3 regions of the Streptomyces sp. B1866 genome follow, and region 2 is predicted to be linked to each of the others. Evidence: riboswitches for the same ligand, from Rfam matches in the RefSeq annotation. Region 2 holds a riboswitch; each other region holds the start of a gene.

The links. A riboswitch is a leader RNA that binds a small molecule or an ion and turns the genes downstream of it on or off. The one in region 2 is predicted to bind cyclic di-AMP.
Positions count from the first base shown of each region.
Region 1: linked by a shared signal. The riboswitch ahead of RKE29_RS22525 (transglycosylase family protein) and the one ahead of RKE29_RS02655 (M23 family metallopeptidase) in region 2 are both predicted to bind cyclic di-AMP.
Region 3: linked by a shared signal. The riboswitch ahead of RKE29_RS13670 (M23 family metallopeptidase) and the one ahead of RKE29_RS02655 (M23 family metallopeptidase) in region 2 are both predicted to bind cyclic di-AMP.

Region 1 covers NZ_JAVSCF010000204.1:201-5,638, reverse strand. Annotated here, with positions in the region: partial or broken gene RKE29_RS22535 (phosphoribosyltransferase) at 1-541, shown strand, start outside; gene RKE29_RS22530 (DUF1876 domain-containing protein) at 596-865, shown strand; gene RKE29_RS22525 (transglycosylase family protein) at 973-2,148, opposite strand; cyclic di-AMP (ydaO/yuaA leader) riboswitch at 2,155-2,341, opposite strand; gene RKE29_RS22520 (DUF4232 domain-containing protein) at 2,887-3,600, shown strand; gene RKE29_RS22515 (hypothetical protein) at 3,910-4,077, shown strand; partial or broken gene RKE29_RS22510 (HEXXH motif domain-containing protein) at 4,074-5,438, shown strand, end outside.
Region 2 covers NZ_JAVSCF010000008.1:13,463-18,900, forward strand. Annotated here, with positions in the region: gene RKE29_RS02650 (aldo/keto reductase) at 1-992, opposite strand, end outside; gene RKE29_RS02655 (M23 family metallopeptidase) at 1,136-2,176, opposite strand; cyclic di-AMP (ydaO/yuaA leader) riboswitch at 2,419-2,560, opposite strand; gene RKE29_RS02660 (DUF6227 family protein) at 3,159-4,007, opposite strand; gene RKE29_RS02665 (DoxX family membrane protein) at 4,191-4,766, opposite strand; gene RKE29_RS02670 (DNA adenine methylase) at 5,291-5,438, opposite strand, start outside.
Region 3 covers NZ_JAVSCF010000082.1:7,434-12,871, reverse strand. Annotated here, with positions in the region: gene RKE29_RS13685 (DUF5998 family protein) at 1-44, opposite strand, end outside; gene RKE29_RS13680 (HPr family phosphocarrier protein) at 432-713, shown strand; gene RKE29_RS13675 (GntR family transcriptional regulator) at 913-1,653, opposite strand; gene RKE29_RS13670 (M23 family metallopeptidase) at 1,885-2,655, opposite strand; cyclic di-AMP (ydaO/yuaA leader) riboswitch at 2,669-2,824, opposite strand; gene RKE29_RS13665 (pitrilysin family protein) at 3,161-4,528, opposite strand; gene RKE29_RS13660 (pitrilysin family protein) at 4,549-5,438, opposite strand, start outside.

The DNA of each region.
Region 1 (5,438 bases), on a different contig from region 2:
CGGCGGGGTGCCGGTGGCCTTCGAGGTGGCGCGGGCCCTGCGCGCGCCGCTGGACGTCATCGTCGTCCGCAAGCTCGGCGTCCCCTACCACCGGGAGCTGGCGTTCGGGGCGGTGGGGGAGGGCGGCGTGCGGGTCGTGCACGACGAGATCGTCCGGCTCAGCGCCGCCGACCCGGAGGACCTGGCGCGGGTGGAGCGGGAGGAGCGCGAGGAGCTGGACCGGCAGGTGCGGCGGCTGCGCGGCGACCGGCCGCGGGCCGGCATCGCGGACCGGACCGCGGTCCTGGTGGACGACGGGATGGCCACCGGCGCGACGGCCCGGGCCGCCTGCCGGGTCGCGCGCGCCCAGGGCGCCGCCCGGGTGGTGGTGGCCGTGCCGGTGGCCGCCCCGGAGGCCGCTGCGGCGCTGCGCACCGGCCCGGACCCGGCGGACGAGGTGGTGTGCCTGGACGCGCCCGCCGACTTCCTGGCGGTCGGCGCCTGGTACGGGGACTTCTCCCAGACCAGCGACTCCGAGGTCGTGGACCTGCTGTCCCGGTCGACCGAATCACCCGAATAGGCGCATTCTGGTAGGAGGACGCAGGAGGTGGTCGCGATGGAGACGATCGTGGGATGCGACATCGAGATGGAGTTCCGGGAGCTCGGCCCCCTGACCGAGGCCGTCGTACGGCTGCGGATGCACGACGGCACCGAGATGCTCGCCCAGGGCCGGGCCAACCGGAATCCGGCGGACCCCGCGCAGCCGCGGGTGGGTGAGGAGATCGCGGCGGCGCGGGCGCTGAGCAATCTCGCGCACCGGCTGATCTCGAAGGCGGGCGGCGACATCGAGGAGGTCACCCACGCCAGGGCCCACCTGGTGATGTGACCCCGGCCTGCGGCCTGTGCGGTGGCCGGGCGCGCACACGCGGCCGGCCGGGGGCGCCGCGCGGCGCCCCCGGCCGGATCGCCGGAGCGGAAGACGACGGGTTGCCGTCAGATGGCGACGCCCTTGGCCCGCAGGTAGGCCAGGGGGTCGATGTCGGTGCCGTAGCCCGGGCCGGTGCGCACCTCGAAGTGCAGGTGCGGGCCGGTGACGTTGCCGGTGGCGCCGGACAGGCCGATCTGCTGGCCCGCCGAGACGGTCTGGCCGACCGAGACCGACACCTGGGACAGGTGCGCGTACTGGCTGTACTTGCCGTCGGCGTGCTTGAGCACGACCTGGTTGCCGTACGCGCCGCCCGGGCCGGCCGCGACCACGGTGGCGTCGCCCACGGCCCGCACCTGGGTGCCGGTCGCGACGGGGAAGTCCACGCCGGTGTGGTAGCCGCTGGACCAGTTGCTGCCGGCCACGTGGTAAGCGGTGCCGAGCGCGGCGTTCGCGACCGGGGCCACGAAGCCGGACGCGCTCTTGACGGTGGCGGCCTTCGGCGAGGCGGCCCCGGTGGACGCGCTCTGCTGCGCCGCGGCGGCGGCGGGCTTGGCGTGTGCACCGTGGCCCACGCGCAGCTTCTGACCCGGGAAGATCAGGTTCGGGTCGTCGCCGATGACCTGGCGGTTGGCGTCGTACAGCCGGTGCCAGCCGCCCTTGACGCCGTGCGCGTCGGCGATCTTGGACAGGGTGTCGCCGCTGACCACGGTGTGCGAAGCGCCGGTCCTCGGCGCGGGCGCGGGCGCGGTCTTCTTCGGCGCCTTGGGCGCGGCCTTGGGCGCGCTGGTGGCGGGGGCGCTCTTGGCCTCGGCCGGGGCGGCCTTGGTGGTGGCGCCGTCGGGGTTGATGGCGGGGGCCGGGCCGCCCGCCGTCAGGCCCGCCTTCACCGAGCACACCGGCCAGGCGCCGGGGCCCTGGACCGCGAGCACCTTCTCGGCGATGGCGATCTGCTGGTCCTTGGTGGCCAGGTCGGCGCGCGGCGCGTACTTCGTGCCGCCGAACTCCGACCAGGTGCTCTGGGTGAACTGCAGGCCGCCGTAGAAGCCGTTGCCGGTGTTGATGTGCCAGTTGCCGGTGCTCTCGCACTGCGCGACCTTGTCCCAGGTCGAGACCGAGGCCGCGTGCGCCTGGCCGACTCCGATCAGGGGCAGGGCGACACCGGCGCCGCCTGCGGTCAGCGCCAGCGTGGCGCGCGAGAAACGACGGGTCTTGGGCCGGCGATGACGTCCGCGTGCAGACATAGAAGGTCTTCCTCTCCTACGCCTGCGAGGTGAGCTGTCGGGTTCGGGCAGGAAAGTTGCCCGGCCGCGCGGTGCCCGGTGCCCGTGGGCACCGCGACGCGGCTTCACCCCAAGCCGCACCGCGCCTTGCGCGCGATGCGGCACTTACCTGGGTCCCCCGCTCCTGCCGTGGTGGATGGGTCGTGTTTCCTCCCAGCCGGCGGCAGGACTCGGCGTTCCGGCTCAGGAGGCCCCGCACGGAATGCGGCGGGAGTCGCAAATTAAACACACGGGTTTGAGCGCGACAAGGCAGTGGAATATCGATCAAGGAGATAACGGGAGTGAATTGCCCGCATCATCACGCTGTGCTGTGAATCCTCTCCGGAGCGCAATCCCGGATTGTCTTCCGGGGGGCGTCAACGGCGGCCGGGAGAAAGGGAGTCGCGCGGAGCTGTCTCCGGGTGCTCACGGAAAGTCCGCAAACCGGCCGCGTTATCTGTGATGTGTGTCACCGAATTCAAAATGCCCGTTTTGTGGAGTCGGTGGAGCGTGACCCAGCTCACTGGATTGCGCCGGGAATATCCGCAATCGACCTGAATGACCGGTCCGGCATGGGGTCACCGGTTCCCGGGGAGGGCCGGAAGGAAGGGCCGGAAGGGCGGGGCGGGGGGACGTCCGGGACGGCATGTCCGGGACCGAGCCGGGCACTCGGCGACGAGGGCCGGAACACCGGCCGACGCCGATCCAGGGAGGTTGTCCATGGCGCAGCACACCCGTACGACAACGACCAGGCGGCGGTCACTCGCCGCGTCCGCCCTGCTCGTCGCGGCCGTCGCGGCGGCCGCGGCGTGCGGCACCGACTCCGGGGACGGCGCTCGCGGAGCTGTGGAGACCCCGGGCCTGTCCAGCGGGCTCGCCTCGCACACCGGGCCGGAGGGCACCGGGGAGGGCTCGTCCGCGGCCTCCCGGAGCACGCCGGGCGCGTCCGCGCCCGGCTCCGTCGCGCCGTCGTCCGCTCCCGGTGCCTCCACTGCCCCCGGTGCCTCGTCCGCGCCCTCCGCCCGGCGGATCTGCGCCGCCGGCGATCTGAAACTGTCCTTCGGCCGGGTGGACATCGGCGCCGGGAACATTTACGCGCCGCTGGTGTTCACCAACACCGGAAAGTCCTCCTGCACGCTCACCGGATTCCCCGGCGTTTCCGTGCTGGACTCCTCGGGCAAGGCCATCGGCGCGCCCGCGACCCGCAGCGGCGCCGCGCACGGCACGCTCACCCTGAAATCCGGGGGCAGCGTGCATGCGAGCGTCCACACCGTCAACGAGGGCGTGTCCGGCAAACCGTGCCGGCCGGCCGCCTCGACGATCCGCGCCTATCCGCCGGATTCCAGGCAGGCGTTGACGGCGCCGGTGCGCTCTTTCCGGGTGTGCGGCGGCGTGTTCGACGTGAGCGCGGTCGAACCGGGAACACGCCCCTGACCCCGCTTCCCGGCGAACCCCGGCGGCGTTCCGCCGGGTTGGCGGCGGGCCGCCGCTGCGCCGCGTGCCCCGCGCCGTCGCCCGCGCCGGGCCGCCGCCCGCGCACCACGCGCGGGCGGCTTGCGCAGGGAGAGCGTGAACCCCCTGTGGCGGGCGGGAAGTTGACGGTCCGACAGGTCGTGACGGCCGTGTCCGGAAGGGAGCCTTCCGGCCGTGCCCCCTCTTTCCCAACCATTCTTGAATGAGCCACCATGGACCGGGGCGCCTCGTCAGAGCCGACACGCGGCGTCCGGAGGGGGGACGATCGTCATGGAGCGAGCCGCCACCGAGGTCGAGACGGAGCTTCTGGACCTGTCCGCGGTGTCACTCGACGCGCTCGACGGCCACCCGGGGCTGGCCGTGGCCGTCGACCGCCTCCTCGGCATCGCGCAGTCTCCGCCGCTGTCGATCAACGCCGTCGAGGAGGAGGATTGTTGACCGAGCCGGGCGGCCGCGCCGCGGCCTCCGTGCCCCAGGGCCGTACGCAGGCGCCGCCCCCGCCGACCGTCCCCGCCCCGCGGCGGCCCGGCGCGGGTCACCTCCACCGGCTGTCCGCGGCGAGCTTCGCCGACCTCGCGAGCGGATCCGGCGACGCGCGGGCTGTGGCCGAGCTGAGCGCGGGCCAGCGCAGCCGGGCCGTGCTGCTGCTGCGCGGGCTGGTCGACCTGGCCGCTGCCGACCCGCGCGCTGCCGGCCCGCTGCCGCCCGCCGACGAGGCGTGGCGGCTGCTCGCCCGCGCCGAGCGGCGCTCGGCACCCAGCGCGACGGCCCTGCTGGTGCACCCGCAGGTCGGCACCTGGCTCGTCCGGTGCCTGCGCCGGCTGCGCGGCCAGGAGACCGGCGACCTGCCGCTGTGGCGCGAGGTCGGCCACGTGCACGCCACCGCCGCGTCGGCCGCCGTCCTCGCGGGCATCGACTTCCACGCCCGGGTCCCGGTGCGCGACGGGGGCGTGATGCTGCCCGCGCTCGGCTTCGCCGACCTGCGCGCCCACGGCGCCGAGACCGCCCAGGTCTTCCGGGAGCGCGGCGGCGCGGCGACCGTGGTGGCCGGGGCGCGCACGGTGCGGCTGCCGCCCGACCCGGCCCGCGACGCCGCGGGCTGGCTCGCCCTGCGGCGGCTGCGCGCGCAGGCCGGCGGGTACGCGTGCGAGCCGTACCTGGACGACCTGGACCCCTACCGCGACTTCCTGCGCCCGCGCGGGCCGCAGCGGCTCACCGAGCGGGGGGCCGAGGCGTGGCAGGAGGAGTTCGCCCGCGCCTGGCAGCTGCTCGCCGAGCAGGAGCACGTGCACCCGGGCGGGATCGGCGCGAGCCTGCGCTCCCTGGTCCCGGTGCCCTACACGGCCCCGCACGAGCCGTTCAGCGCCTCCTCTCCCGAGGCGTACGGCAGCGCGCTGCTGGGCCGCCCCACCGATCCCGTGTCGCTCGCCGCCTCCCTCGTCCACGAGGCCCAGCACGTCAAGCTCGGCGCGCTCATGGACCTGGTGCCACTGGTCCGCGGCGGCCGGGAGAAGGTCCACCACGCGCCGTGGCGGCCGGACCCCCGGCCGCTGCTCGGCCTGCTCCAGGGCGTGTACGCGTTCCTGGGCGTGACCGGGTTCTGGCAGGCGCGCCGGGAGGCCGCCGCGGCCGGCACGGCCGCCGCCGACACCGCCGCCTTCGAGTTCGCGCTGCGCCGCGCGCAGACGGCGGCGGGCGTTCGCACCCTGCGCGCGCACGCCGACCTCACCGCCCTGGGGGACGCGTTCCTGTCCGGCGTCGAGCGGCAGCTCGCCCGGTGGCACGCGCGCGCCGTGCCG
Region 2 (5,438 bases):
GTCAGCCGGGCCAGCTCCTCCCCCGTCAGCGTCAGGTCCGCCACCGCAAGCAGCGCCGGGAGCTGGTCCACCGTGCGGGCGCTGGCGATCGGGGCCGCGACCGTGGGCTGGGCGGCCAGCCAGGCGAGGGCCACGGTGGCATGGGCGGCGCCGCGAGCGGAGGCGACCTCGTCGAGGGCGGCCAGGACCTTGCGGCCGCGTTCGGTGGACAGGTGCTGGGCGGCGCTCTCCGAGCGGGCGCTGTCCACGGTGGCGCCCGGCCGGTACTTGCCGCTGAGGAAGCCGGACGCCAGGGCGAAGTACGGGAGGGTGGCCAGTCCGTGGCGGGCGGCGGTGTCGGCCAGCGGGCCCTCGTAGGTGTCGCGGGAGACCAGGTTGTAGTGCGGCTGGAGGGCTGCGTACCGGGCCAGGTTCTCGCGCTCCGAGAAGGCGAGGGACGCTTCCAGGCGCTCGGGGGAGATGTTCGAGGCGCCGATCTCGCGGACCTTGCCCTCCCGGACGAGCGCGTCGAGGGTGGCGATGATGTCCTCGACCGGCACGGACGGGTCGTCGAAATGGGTGTAGTAGAGGTCGATGTAGTCGGTGCGCAGACGTTTCAGCGACTCCTCGACGCCCGACCTGATCACGGCGGGGGCCAGGCCGCGGCGCTCCGGGTAGCCCGCGCCGACCTTGGTGGCCAGTACCACCTCGGAGCGGTTGCCGCGGGAGGCGAACCAGTCGCCGATGATCGTCTCGGACTCGCCGCCCGCGTTGCCCGGCGCCCAGGCCGAGTAGATGTCGGCGGTGTCCACGAAGTCGCCGCCCGCCTCGGCGTAGGCGTCGAGCACGGCGAAGGACCCGGCCTCGTCGGCCGTCCAGCCGAAGACGTTGCCGCCGAGCGAGAGCGGGAAGACGGAGAGGCCGCCGATCCGCTTGCGACCGGTGCCGGGCCGCGGCGCCGCGCCCGTCTTGGTGTCGTTCGCGGTCGGGTTGTCAAGCGCATTATCGGTCATGCGTGGGTTCAACACCCGGGCGGGGAACGATATTCCGCGCGGTATCTCACCGATTATCCAGGTCCGGAAGGGCCGCGTACGAGACCGGCGGCCCTGGCGTCAAGGGGGGAGAGATCGCCAGGGCCGCCGGGGTATCAGGGGCCTCAGGGGGTGAGGCCGTGCTGGCGCAGCCAGGCCAGCGGGTCGACCGGCTCGCCGCCGCCCGGCCTGACCTCCAGGTGCAGGTGCGGGCCGGTCACGTTGCCGGTGGCGCCGACGCGGCCGAGCACGTCGCCCGTCGTCACCGTGCCCGCCGTCCTGACCATGGACGACAGGTGGCAGTACCACAGCTCGGTGCCGTCGGGCAGCGTCAGCACGACACGGTAGCCGTACGAACCGGCCCACCCGGCCTCCGTGATGGTGCCGCCGTGCACCGCCTTGACCGGCGTGCCGGTCGGCGCCGCGAAGTCCTGGCCCGTGTGGTTGGCCGACCACATGTCGCCCGCCTGGCCGAAACCGGCCGTGAGCGTGTACGAGGACACCGGCAGGGCGTACGAGCCGGCGAGCGTGACCGCGCGGTCGGCCTCGGCCTGCCGCCGCGCCGCCTCCTCGGCCTGCCGGGCCGCCTCCGCCGCCTTCCGGGCGGCCTCCTGCTCGGCGGCCTTCTGCCGGGCCTCGTCCTCCGCGCGCCGCTTGGCGGCCTCCTTCGCGGCCTGCTCGGCCGCGGCCTTGGCGGCGGCCTCCCGCTCCGCCTCCTCGGCGGCGAGCCGCTGCGCCTCGGCCTGGCGCAGGATGCGGGCGCGCAGCGCCTCGCCCGCGTCGGCGACGCCGGTCGCCGCCTGGGCGGCGGTCGCCGGGCCGTGGGCCGTCAGGTCGGGGTGGGCGGCGGTCGTCCGCTGTCCGGCCGCCGCGTCGGGGAAGCCGATCGTGCCGAGGGCCGGCAGGTCCTTGGTGGTGTCGGGCATCGCCCGCTGGACCTGGTCGGCGACGTGGCCGAGGTCGGGCACGGTGATCGGGGGCGCGGGCCGGTCCTTGGCGGACGCCATGCCGCCCGCGCCGACCGCCGCCATCACGCCGACGCCGAGCACGGCGCTGCTGCGCGCCATCGTGCCGCCGCGCTGCCGCGCCACGCGGTGCCTGCCGCGCACCGGGGCCAGCGACTCCTCGGTGGGGTTCCACTCCTGCCCGTCGGTGCCGGGCGGCAGCCCTTCGGGCCCGGCGTACGCGCCGTGATCGCCGTACGGGCCGTAGCCGCCGGGAGCGCCGTCGCCGGTCGGGGGGTTGGAGGCCGCGCCGAGCGCGTCATACGGCCCGTACGGCGCGGACGTGGGCGTCGCGGGAAGCGAAGGCGCGGCAGGGGACGCGGGGGCCGGGGCCGGGAACGGCGCCGGTGCGGCAGACGGACCCTCGTCGAGGGCAGACCTGTTGGACGCCACGGGGGCGCACTCCTTTCCTTCCCTCTCGCCTACCGGGTTAGCTGACGGGTTCGGAGGTGGAAGGTCTCCTACGGGCCACGCTGGCCCGATTCACCCCAGGGTGTGTGGTTCCCCGGTTCCCTTGGTGCTGCCGCGCCGCGGCGGCTTGTGGTGCCGCGGCTCGGCCGGGATTCGGCGACGGCGCACGGTGCCGCCTGGTGGCGACAGTGACGACCGCGCTGCGTTATCGAACGTTAATAGACAGCCCGTCGGGATTCCAAGCTCTTCCCCAGAATCCCCTCGACTTCACCAGAGAATTTACCGGCCACAGTGGCACCAAAGGGGACGAATCCACGACGGCCAAAATCCGCACCAAAACACGTCACGCTCGATCGTGCGCCAATCGTTATCCTGCGGGACCTTGACCGCATACGCTCCGTGTCCCACGCGAGCGGATACGGGCGGCGGGTGAGGGGCGGGCGCTCGTGGTCCGGGGCGGCCCGGCGGCCGGCGGCGCGGCCGTACGTGCCGTATGCGCCGTGCCGCCTGCGCTGTACGGGTGCGCCGCGTACGGACGCGCGGGTGGGCGGGCAGCCTACAGGCGGGCCCGCGCGCGGAATCCCGCCCAGACCGCGCGGCCGCCTCCCGGGCCGCCGGGCCGGACGCTCGGCGGCGGTCACACCCGGTCAGTCCGAGCGCCCGTTCGGCCGACTGTGCCCGGGGTGGGGTCCGGCCACGCTCAAGGGGTGTTCGAGGCTCGCTCAGGCCGCGGTCACAGGTCGACGCCCAGCGCGCGGGCGTGCCGGTCCGCCGCCAGCTCCGCCGCCGCCTCGTCCAGGTAGACCTCGCACACCAGCCGCCCGTCGCTGGTCAGGTTGTGCTCCAGCTCCCACAGCACGATCTCGTCCCCTCCGGCGAGGAGGAACGCGTGCTCGTAGAAGCGGCACCAGGTCGCGTCCGAGTGCTCCGAGCGGCGGCGCGGCTTCGTCGCCAGCACGATGTCGTGCGCGAAGGCCGTCGCGAGCAGCCGCTCGGTGTCCTCGCCCGGGCGGTCGGGGTTCTCGGCGCGGCGCAGCACCCGGCGGGCGTGGTCGGCCGAGTCGTCGGCCACGTACATGTACGCGCGCCTGAGGGCGCGCGGGGACGCCGAGGGCGCGAAGGTGGGCGGGAACTGCTCCGGCAGCAGCAGCGCGCCGATGTCCCACCGCTCCGCCTCCCCGGCCAGGCCTCCCGGCCGACCCGCCGGACGCGCCCGCTCCGCCCCGTCCTCCGGCCGTCCGCCGTCGATCCGCTCCTGCGCGCGGCACTCGGCGACGACCAGGGCCTCCTCGTCGGTGTACAGCTCGTACAGGGGGCGGGCCCCGGGCGCCGGGACGTGCTCCAGCTCCCACAGCGTGCGGCTGCTGCCGTCCGGCAGGAGGAAGACGTGCCGGTAGGTGCTGTAGCCCGCCGGGCCGGGCGGTTCGTTGTCCTGTCGGCAGGAGCGCAGGTCGGACTGGTACATCAGGGCGCGGTGCAGCCGTGTGCGCACCGCCTCGTCGATCTCGAACCCGTTCTGCGCGCGGGCCAGCAGCCCGTCCACGTACTCGGCCGGCGTGCCGCCCGCCCGTAAGCGCTCCATGCCTCTCTCCTCCCGGCCATCGACTCGCCGCGCTTTCCCTGACGACCTCCGCGCACTTACCGTAGCGGCGCGAACACGGTCGGCGTGGGGATTTCGGATAAGCGATCGCCGGTCTGTTCCGTCGTTATCTCACTCCTGCGCCGGAAGGCGCGGATGTATCACTCACCGGCCTGACCGGACGCCTCAGCCGTCGCCGCTCCCGTCCCCGGCCGGGCCGCCTCCGTCCGGCCTTTCGCCCTCTTCCGACGACCCGGCCCGTAGCGTCGCGGCCCGGCAGCGCAGGACGACGGCGCACGCCGCGGTGCTCGCCGCGAACCCGAGGGCCACCACCCAGGGCCGGTCGAGCCGGTGCCCGGTGAGGTGGTCGAGGGAGAGGCGGCCGGGACCGGCCAGGCCCAGCCCGGCCGCGACCGCGCCGAGGAACGCCGGGAACTCGAAGCCGCCCTCCATGTTGAAGAACCCGGCCGGGGCCTGCACGGCCACCGCCGCGGCCATCGCGCCCGCGGCGGCGGCCCCGGCGGCGGGCGTCGCGAGCCCGGCCGCGAGCAGCGCGCCGCCGCCCGCCTCGCCGAGCCCCGCCGCGAGCGCGCTCGTCCGGCCCGGCACGAAACCCATCTGCTCCATGGCCTGACCGGTGGCCGCCAGGCCGTGGCCGCCGAACCAGCCGAAGAGCTTCTGGGCGCCGTGGGCGAAGAGGACCCCTCCGGTGCTCGCGCGCAGGGCGAGCAGTCCGAGGTCCTGGCGGTGCTTCAGCGGCATGGGACGCCTCCTGGGGATCCTTGGGACGTGGCACCTGCGGGCTGGGCGCGGGGGCTCTGGGGGCGGGCTACGGGCTGTCGGGCCACCGGCCGGCGGCTCCGGGCCTTCGGGCTGTTCGGGCTGTTCGGGCTGTTCGGGCTGTTCGGGTCGTCGTCCGGTCGTCCGGTGTCCGGGCCTGCCGGGGCCTGCGGGCATCAGCCCGGTTGCGGGGGCATCGGGGCCTCGGGGCATCGGGGCGGCCCTCGGGGTCACAGGGGCTGTCGGGGTTACAGGGTCGTCGGAGGCCGCCGGGACCCCTCCCGGGCGGGTCCGGCTGCCGGGCGGGGACCGGGCGTACGGCCGCCCGACCGCCAGTATCCGGCCGCGGCGGCCCGCGCGGCTGGCCGGACTGCGCCGTCCCGGTGACCGCCCGCGGCGGCGCAGACGGCAGCCCCGGCAGTGTCCGACCGACGACCCGGCCGACGACCCGGCCGACGACCCGACGGACGACGCGACCAGCGGCCCGAGCGAACGGCCCGCGGGCGCTACCGGCCGACGAAGATGAACTCGCGCGCCGCCCGGCGCGCCGCGGCCGGGTGCGTGCCGAAAGAATACGTATGATCCACCGAAATCATGCGCACGTCCTCCTTCACCTCGGACAGCAGACCTTTCACCGTGTCCGCGTCGGGAACC
Region 3 (5,438 bases), on a different contig from region 2:
ATCGCCGCGCGCAGCCCCTTGGTGGTCGTACCGGTCTTCGCCATGCGCCCATCCTACGGGTCCGTAGCCCCCCCTGAACCGGCGTACCCGGTGTGTGCTGCCGGGTACCCCGCGTCGCGGGTGCGGCGGTGGGCCGGGGGTGCGGTGCGGGAGGTGTGCGCCCAGGCAGGCGCCACGGGCCGGTGAGGCGGACCGGCGCGCCGGAGAGGCGGATCCGCGGGCCGCCGCCGGGCCGCGCGCCCGCCCTGCGAGCCCGCGCACGTCGGTCCGGATGGCGGACCCCTTGCGTCGGGACGGGGAGGCGCGGGAAAGTCCGTATCGGAACGGTTTCGGGCACGACCGGACCTGTTCGGACACCATCCGGACGGAGTCAGACATCATGCGAAACTGGTCCAGACAAGATTGAATCGCACCTGAAGGGCAAAAACACCATGGTTGAACGCCGTGTCACCATCGGCTGGGCCGAGGGGCTGCACGCCCGCCCCGCGTCGATCTTCGTCCGGGCGGCCACCGCGTCCGGCGTCCCCGTGACGATCTCCAAGAACGGCGGCAGCCCGGTCAACGCGGCGTCCATGCTCGCCGTGCTGGGTCTGGGCGTCCGGGGCGGCGAGGAGGTCGTGATCGCGTCCGAGGCCGACGGCGCCGAGATCGCGCTCGACCGGCTGGCCAAGCTGGTCGCAGAGGGACTGGAGGAGCTTCCGGAGACCGTGTGACCGTCCGACGCCGAGCCGGGCGGCTTTCCCGGGCCCGGCTCCCCCGCGGTGCGGCGCGCGGATTCCATGCCGACGGGGCCGCGGCAACCAATTCAGGATGCCGCGGCCTCCCGGGCCGCCTTTCCGGCGCCTTTACCCGGAAGGCGGCACAAAAGAGGAAAGGGCGCAGAATTCTAAATAGTTGTATACGGGGCCGATGTTAATTCCGAGCGCTCGCCGTGTTTACGGACTGTTTCAAGGTCCTCACATGGCCGGGCCGGCGCAGCCGGTAGTGCGCGAGCGAGCGCTCCGCGTGTGCGGTCGCGAGCGCCCGCGCCCGGTCGGCGTCGCCGCGCGCCACCGCGTCCACCAGCGCACCGTGCTCCTCCCACGACTCCACCGCCCGCGCCGCGGCGGACTCCGCGCGCACGGCGCCGGCCTGCGGAGCCTGCGCCACCAGGCGGGCCGGGTCCTCGTACACCCAGGCGATCTTGCGGCGCAGCTGGACGAGCAGCGCGGCGAGGCTGGGGCTGCCGGACGCCTGGGCCAGCGTCTCGTGGAACCAGTCGCCGAGCGACCGCAGTTCGCCGAGCTGGCCGCGGTGGGCCCGCTCCTGGCCCAGCCTGACCAGGCCGCGCAGCACCTTCAGGTGCGCCTCGGTGCGGCGCTGGGCGGCCCGGGCCGCGCCCAGCGGCTCCAGCAGGGCGCGGATGTCGAGCAGGTCGGCGGCCTCCCGCTCGGACGGCTGCGCCACGCACGCGCCCGCGTGCCGGCGCGTCGTCACGAAGCCCTCGGACTCCAGGGTGCGCAGGGCCTCGCGCACCGGCACCCGGGAGACGCCGTAGCGCCGGGCCAGCAGCTCCTCGGTCAGCCGGCTGCCCGGCGCGAACGCGCCGGACACGATGTCGTCGCGAATGGCCGTGCACACCGCGTGCGCCGAAATCCGCCGGCCGCCCTGCATCGGCGTCGCATCGCTGTTCACTTCCGGTCCCGCATCGTCGAACCTCCGCCTTAATCTCAGCGAAACACAGCCGATTGACGCGTGTCAGCGACTCTATTCTAAGCGGACGGAATTTCCGATGGCCGCAGCAGTTTTATGGAAATTTTTTGGCCAAGGACGCGGGTACGGCGAAGGCCCCGGCCGGTGGGGCCGGGGCCTTCGGCGGCGGGCCCGGGGGCCGGCCGACGGCCGTCAGAGGCTGACGCCGTGGGCGCGCAGGTAGGCGACGGGGTCGATGTCCGAGCCGTAGTCCGGGGTGGTGCGGGCCTCGAAGTGCAGGTGCGGCCCGGTGGTGTGGCCGGTGCGGCCCGACAGGCCGATGTGCAGGCCGGGCGTGACGTGCTGGCCGACGTGCACGGCGATGGACGACAGGTGCCCGTACTGGGTGTACGTCCCGTCGTTCATCCGGATCACGACGCTCTGGCCGTACGCCCCGTCCCAGCCCGCCTCGACCACCGTGCCGGCGCCCACGGCGCGCACCACGGTGCCCGGGGCGGCGTGGAAGTCGACGCCGGTGTGCGCGCCGGAGGACCACAGTCCGCTGACCGCGTGGTACGGGGTGGAGACGTAGGAGCCCTGGATCGGGGCGACGAAGGCGTTCAGCCGCCTGCGCTCGGCCTCCCGGGCCGCGCGCTCCTTGGCCTCGCGCCGCTCATGGGCCTGGCGCGCGGCCTCCCTGCGGGCCTGCTCCTGAGCGGCCTTGGCGGCGGCCCGCTGGGCCTGGACCTGCTGGACGCGGGCCTGCGCGTCGATCTGCTCGGCGAGCCCGTCGGGGACCGTGACGGCCTGGCGCGGCCCGGCATCCGCCGGCCGCGCGGAGTCGCCCGGAGAGGCGAGGGCCGGTGCCGCCACGGCGGCGACGACGCCGGACGCGGCGAGCGTGACCACCCCCGCGACGCCCACCCCGCCGTGCGGCACGGGATGGGACCTGCGATGCTTCCCGGTGACTTCGGTGGACGCCATGTTCTGGCGCACTCCCTTCCTTCCCTGTCGCCTACCGGGTTAGCTGTCGGGTTCGGAGCGGAAGGTCTCCTACGGGCCCCTCCTGGCGAAGGCGCCCGATTCACCCCGGGGGACTCGGGTCCCCGGCTCCCCTGGCTCGCGCCGTACGGGGACTCGGCGATGGCTGCCCGGGACCGCGGGTGCGGCTCACGTCTGACGGACAGCCGGAGCGACGCTAAGCGGGAGATCTTCCGAACGCCAATCAGATCCCGTCTTTTGTTGGGTTCACCACACACCAGACGCGGACCTCCCGCCCCAAAACGGACGAACGAAAGGGCCTCGACCCGGCGTCACCGGACCAAGGCCCTTCGCATGACCGCTTGATCACGGTCCGTCCGTTTTCTTCGTGGGTGCCGCGCGGACTCCCCGGGACGTGCCCGACCGGAGCCGTACGCGCCCGGCGGGGCTCCGGCGGCGCGGCGGTCGGCGGCCCCGGGCAGACCCCGGGGCACGGGCGCCGGCGGGGTCACCCGGTCTCGACGGTCACCTCGCCGATGCCCAGCGCCCGGACCGGCTCCGCGATCGCCGAGGCGTCGCCGACGAGCACGGTCACGAGCCGGTCGGTCGGGAAGGCGTTCACCACCGCCGCGGTGGCCTCGACCGTCCCGGTCTCCGCCAGCCGCGCGTACAGCCGCGCCTGGAAGTCGTCCGGCAGGTACTGCTCGACCTGGTCGGCGAGCGTGCCCGCGACGGCCGCCGCGGTCTCGAACCGCAGCGGGGCGACGCCCACCAGGTTCTGCACGGCCACGTCCCGCTCGGCGTCGGTCAGCCCGCCCTCCTTCAGCGTGCGCAGCACCGTCCACAGGTCCGCGAGCGCCGGTCCGGTCACGTCGGTGGCCACCGAGCCGCTGATGGCGAGCATGGCGGCGCCCGAGCCGTCCGGCTCCGAGCGCAGCACCCGGCCGAAGGCGCGCACCCCGTAGGTGTACCCCTTCTCCTCGCGCAGCACGCGGTCGAGCCGGGAGGTGAGGGTGCCGCCCAGGCAGTAGGTGCCGAGCACCTGGGCGGGCCACACCCGGTCGTGCCGGTCGGCGCCGATCCGGCCGATGAGCACCTGCGTCTGCACCGCGCCCGGCCGGTCGACGACCACCACCCGGCCGGTGTCGTCCGCCGTGATCGGGGCGCGCGGCGGCGGCGGAGCCGTACCGCCCTGCCAGGCGCCGAGGGTGTCGGCCAGGATCTGGTCGAGGTCGGTCCCGGCGAGGTCGCCGACGATCACCGCGGTGGCGGTCGCGGGCCGCACATGGGCCTCGTAGAACGCCCGTACGGCGCCGGCGTCGAGGCCCTGGACGGTCTCCTGCGTGCCCTGCCGGGGCCGCGACAGCCGGGACTGCGCGGGGAACAGCGCCCTGGACAGGGCCATCGAGGCGCGCCGGGCCGGGTTGGCCAGCTCGTGCGGGATCTCGTCCAGGCGGTTGCCGACCAGCCGCTCCACCTCGCTGTCGGCGAACGCGGGGGCGCGCAGCGCGTCGGCGAGCAGGGCGAGCCCCTTGGCCAGCCGGGAGACCGGGACCTCCAGGGAGATCCGGACGCCGGGGTGGTCGGCGTGCGCGTCCCAGGTGGCGCCGCAGCGCTCCAGCTCGGCGGCGAACTCCTCGGCGTCGTGCTTGTCGGTGCCCTCGGACAGCGCGCGCGCCATGATCGTGGCGACGCCGTCGAGCCCGGCCGCCTCGGCGTCCAGCGGGGCGTCCAGGTTGACCTCGACCGCGACGACGCGCTGGCCGGGCCGGTGGCAGTGCAGCACGGTCAGGCCGTTGGGCAGCCGGCCGCGCCCGGGCGCGGGGAAGGCCCACGGCTTGGCGGGCCCGGCCTCCGGGCGCGGGTGGAAGGTCATCGTGGTGGTGTCGGCGTGGCTCACTGGGCCGGCTCCCCTTCTTCGTCGGCGGCGGCGGAGGCGTCTGCGGGAGGGCCGTCCGGGGTGTCGGGCGCGGTGTCGGCCGCGGGGACGGGCTCGTAGACGAGCACGGCGCGGTTGTCCGGGCGCAGCCGCGCCGCGGCCACGGCCCGCACCTCCTCGGCGGTCACGTCCAGGGCGCGCCGCACGGCGGTCAGCGCCAGCCGCGGGTCGCCGAAGAGCACCGCGAAGCGGCACAGCTCGTCCGCGCGCCCGCCGACGGTGGCGAGCCGGTCCAGCCACTCGCGCTCCAGCTGCGCCTGGGCGCGCTCCATCTCCTCGGCGGTCGGGCCCTCCTCGGCGAAGCGGGCCAGCTCCTCGTCCACGGCGGCCTCGATGGCGGAGACCTCCACGCCGCCGGACGCCTTGACGTCCAGCCAGCCGAGCGAGGGCGCGCCGGTCAGCCGCAGCAGGCCGAAGCCCGCGGCCACGGCCGTACGGTCCCGGCGCACCAGGCGGTTGTGCAGCCGGGAGGACTCCCCGCCGCCCAGGACGGTCAGCGCCAGGTCGGCGGCGTCGGACTCGCGCGTGCCGTCGTGCGGCAGCCGGTAGGCGGCCATCAGGGCGCGGGAGGGCACGTCCTCGCGCACCACCTCGCGCACCTCGCGGCCGACCACGTCGGGCAGCGAGCCGTCGCGCGGCGCCGGCTTGGCGTCGTGGGCGGGGATGGTGCCGAAGTACTTCTCCACCCAGCCGAGCGTGCGCTCGGGGTCGATGTCGCCGACGACCGCGAGGACGGCGTTGCCCGGCGCGTAGTAGGTGCGGAAGAACGCGCGCGCGTCCTCCAGGGAGGCGGCGTCCAGGTGGGCCATGGAGCCGATCGGGGTGTGGTGGTACGGGTGGCCCTCGG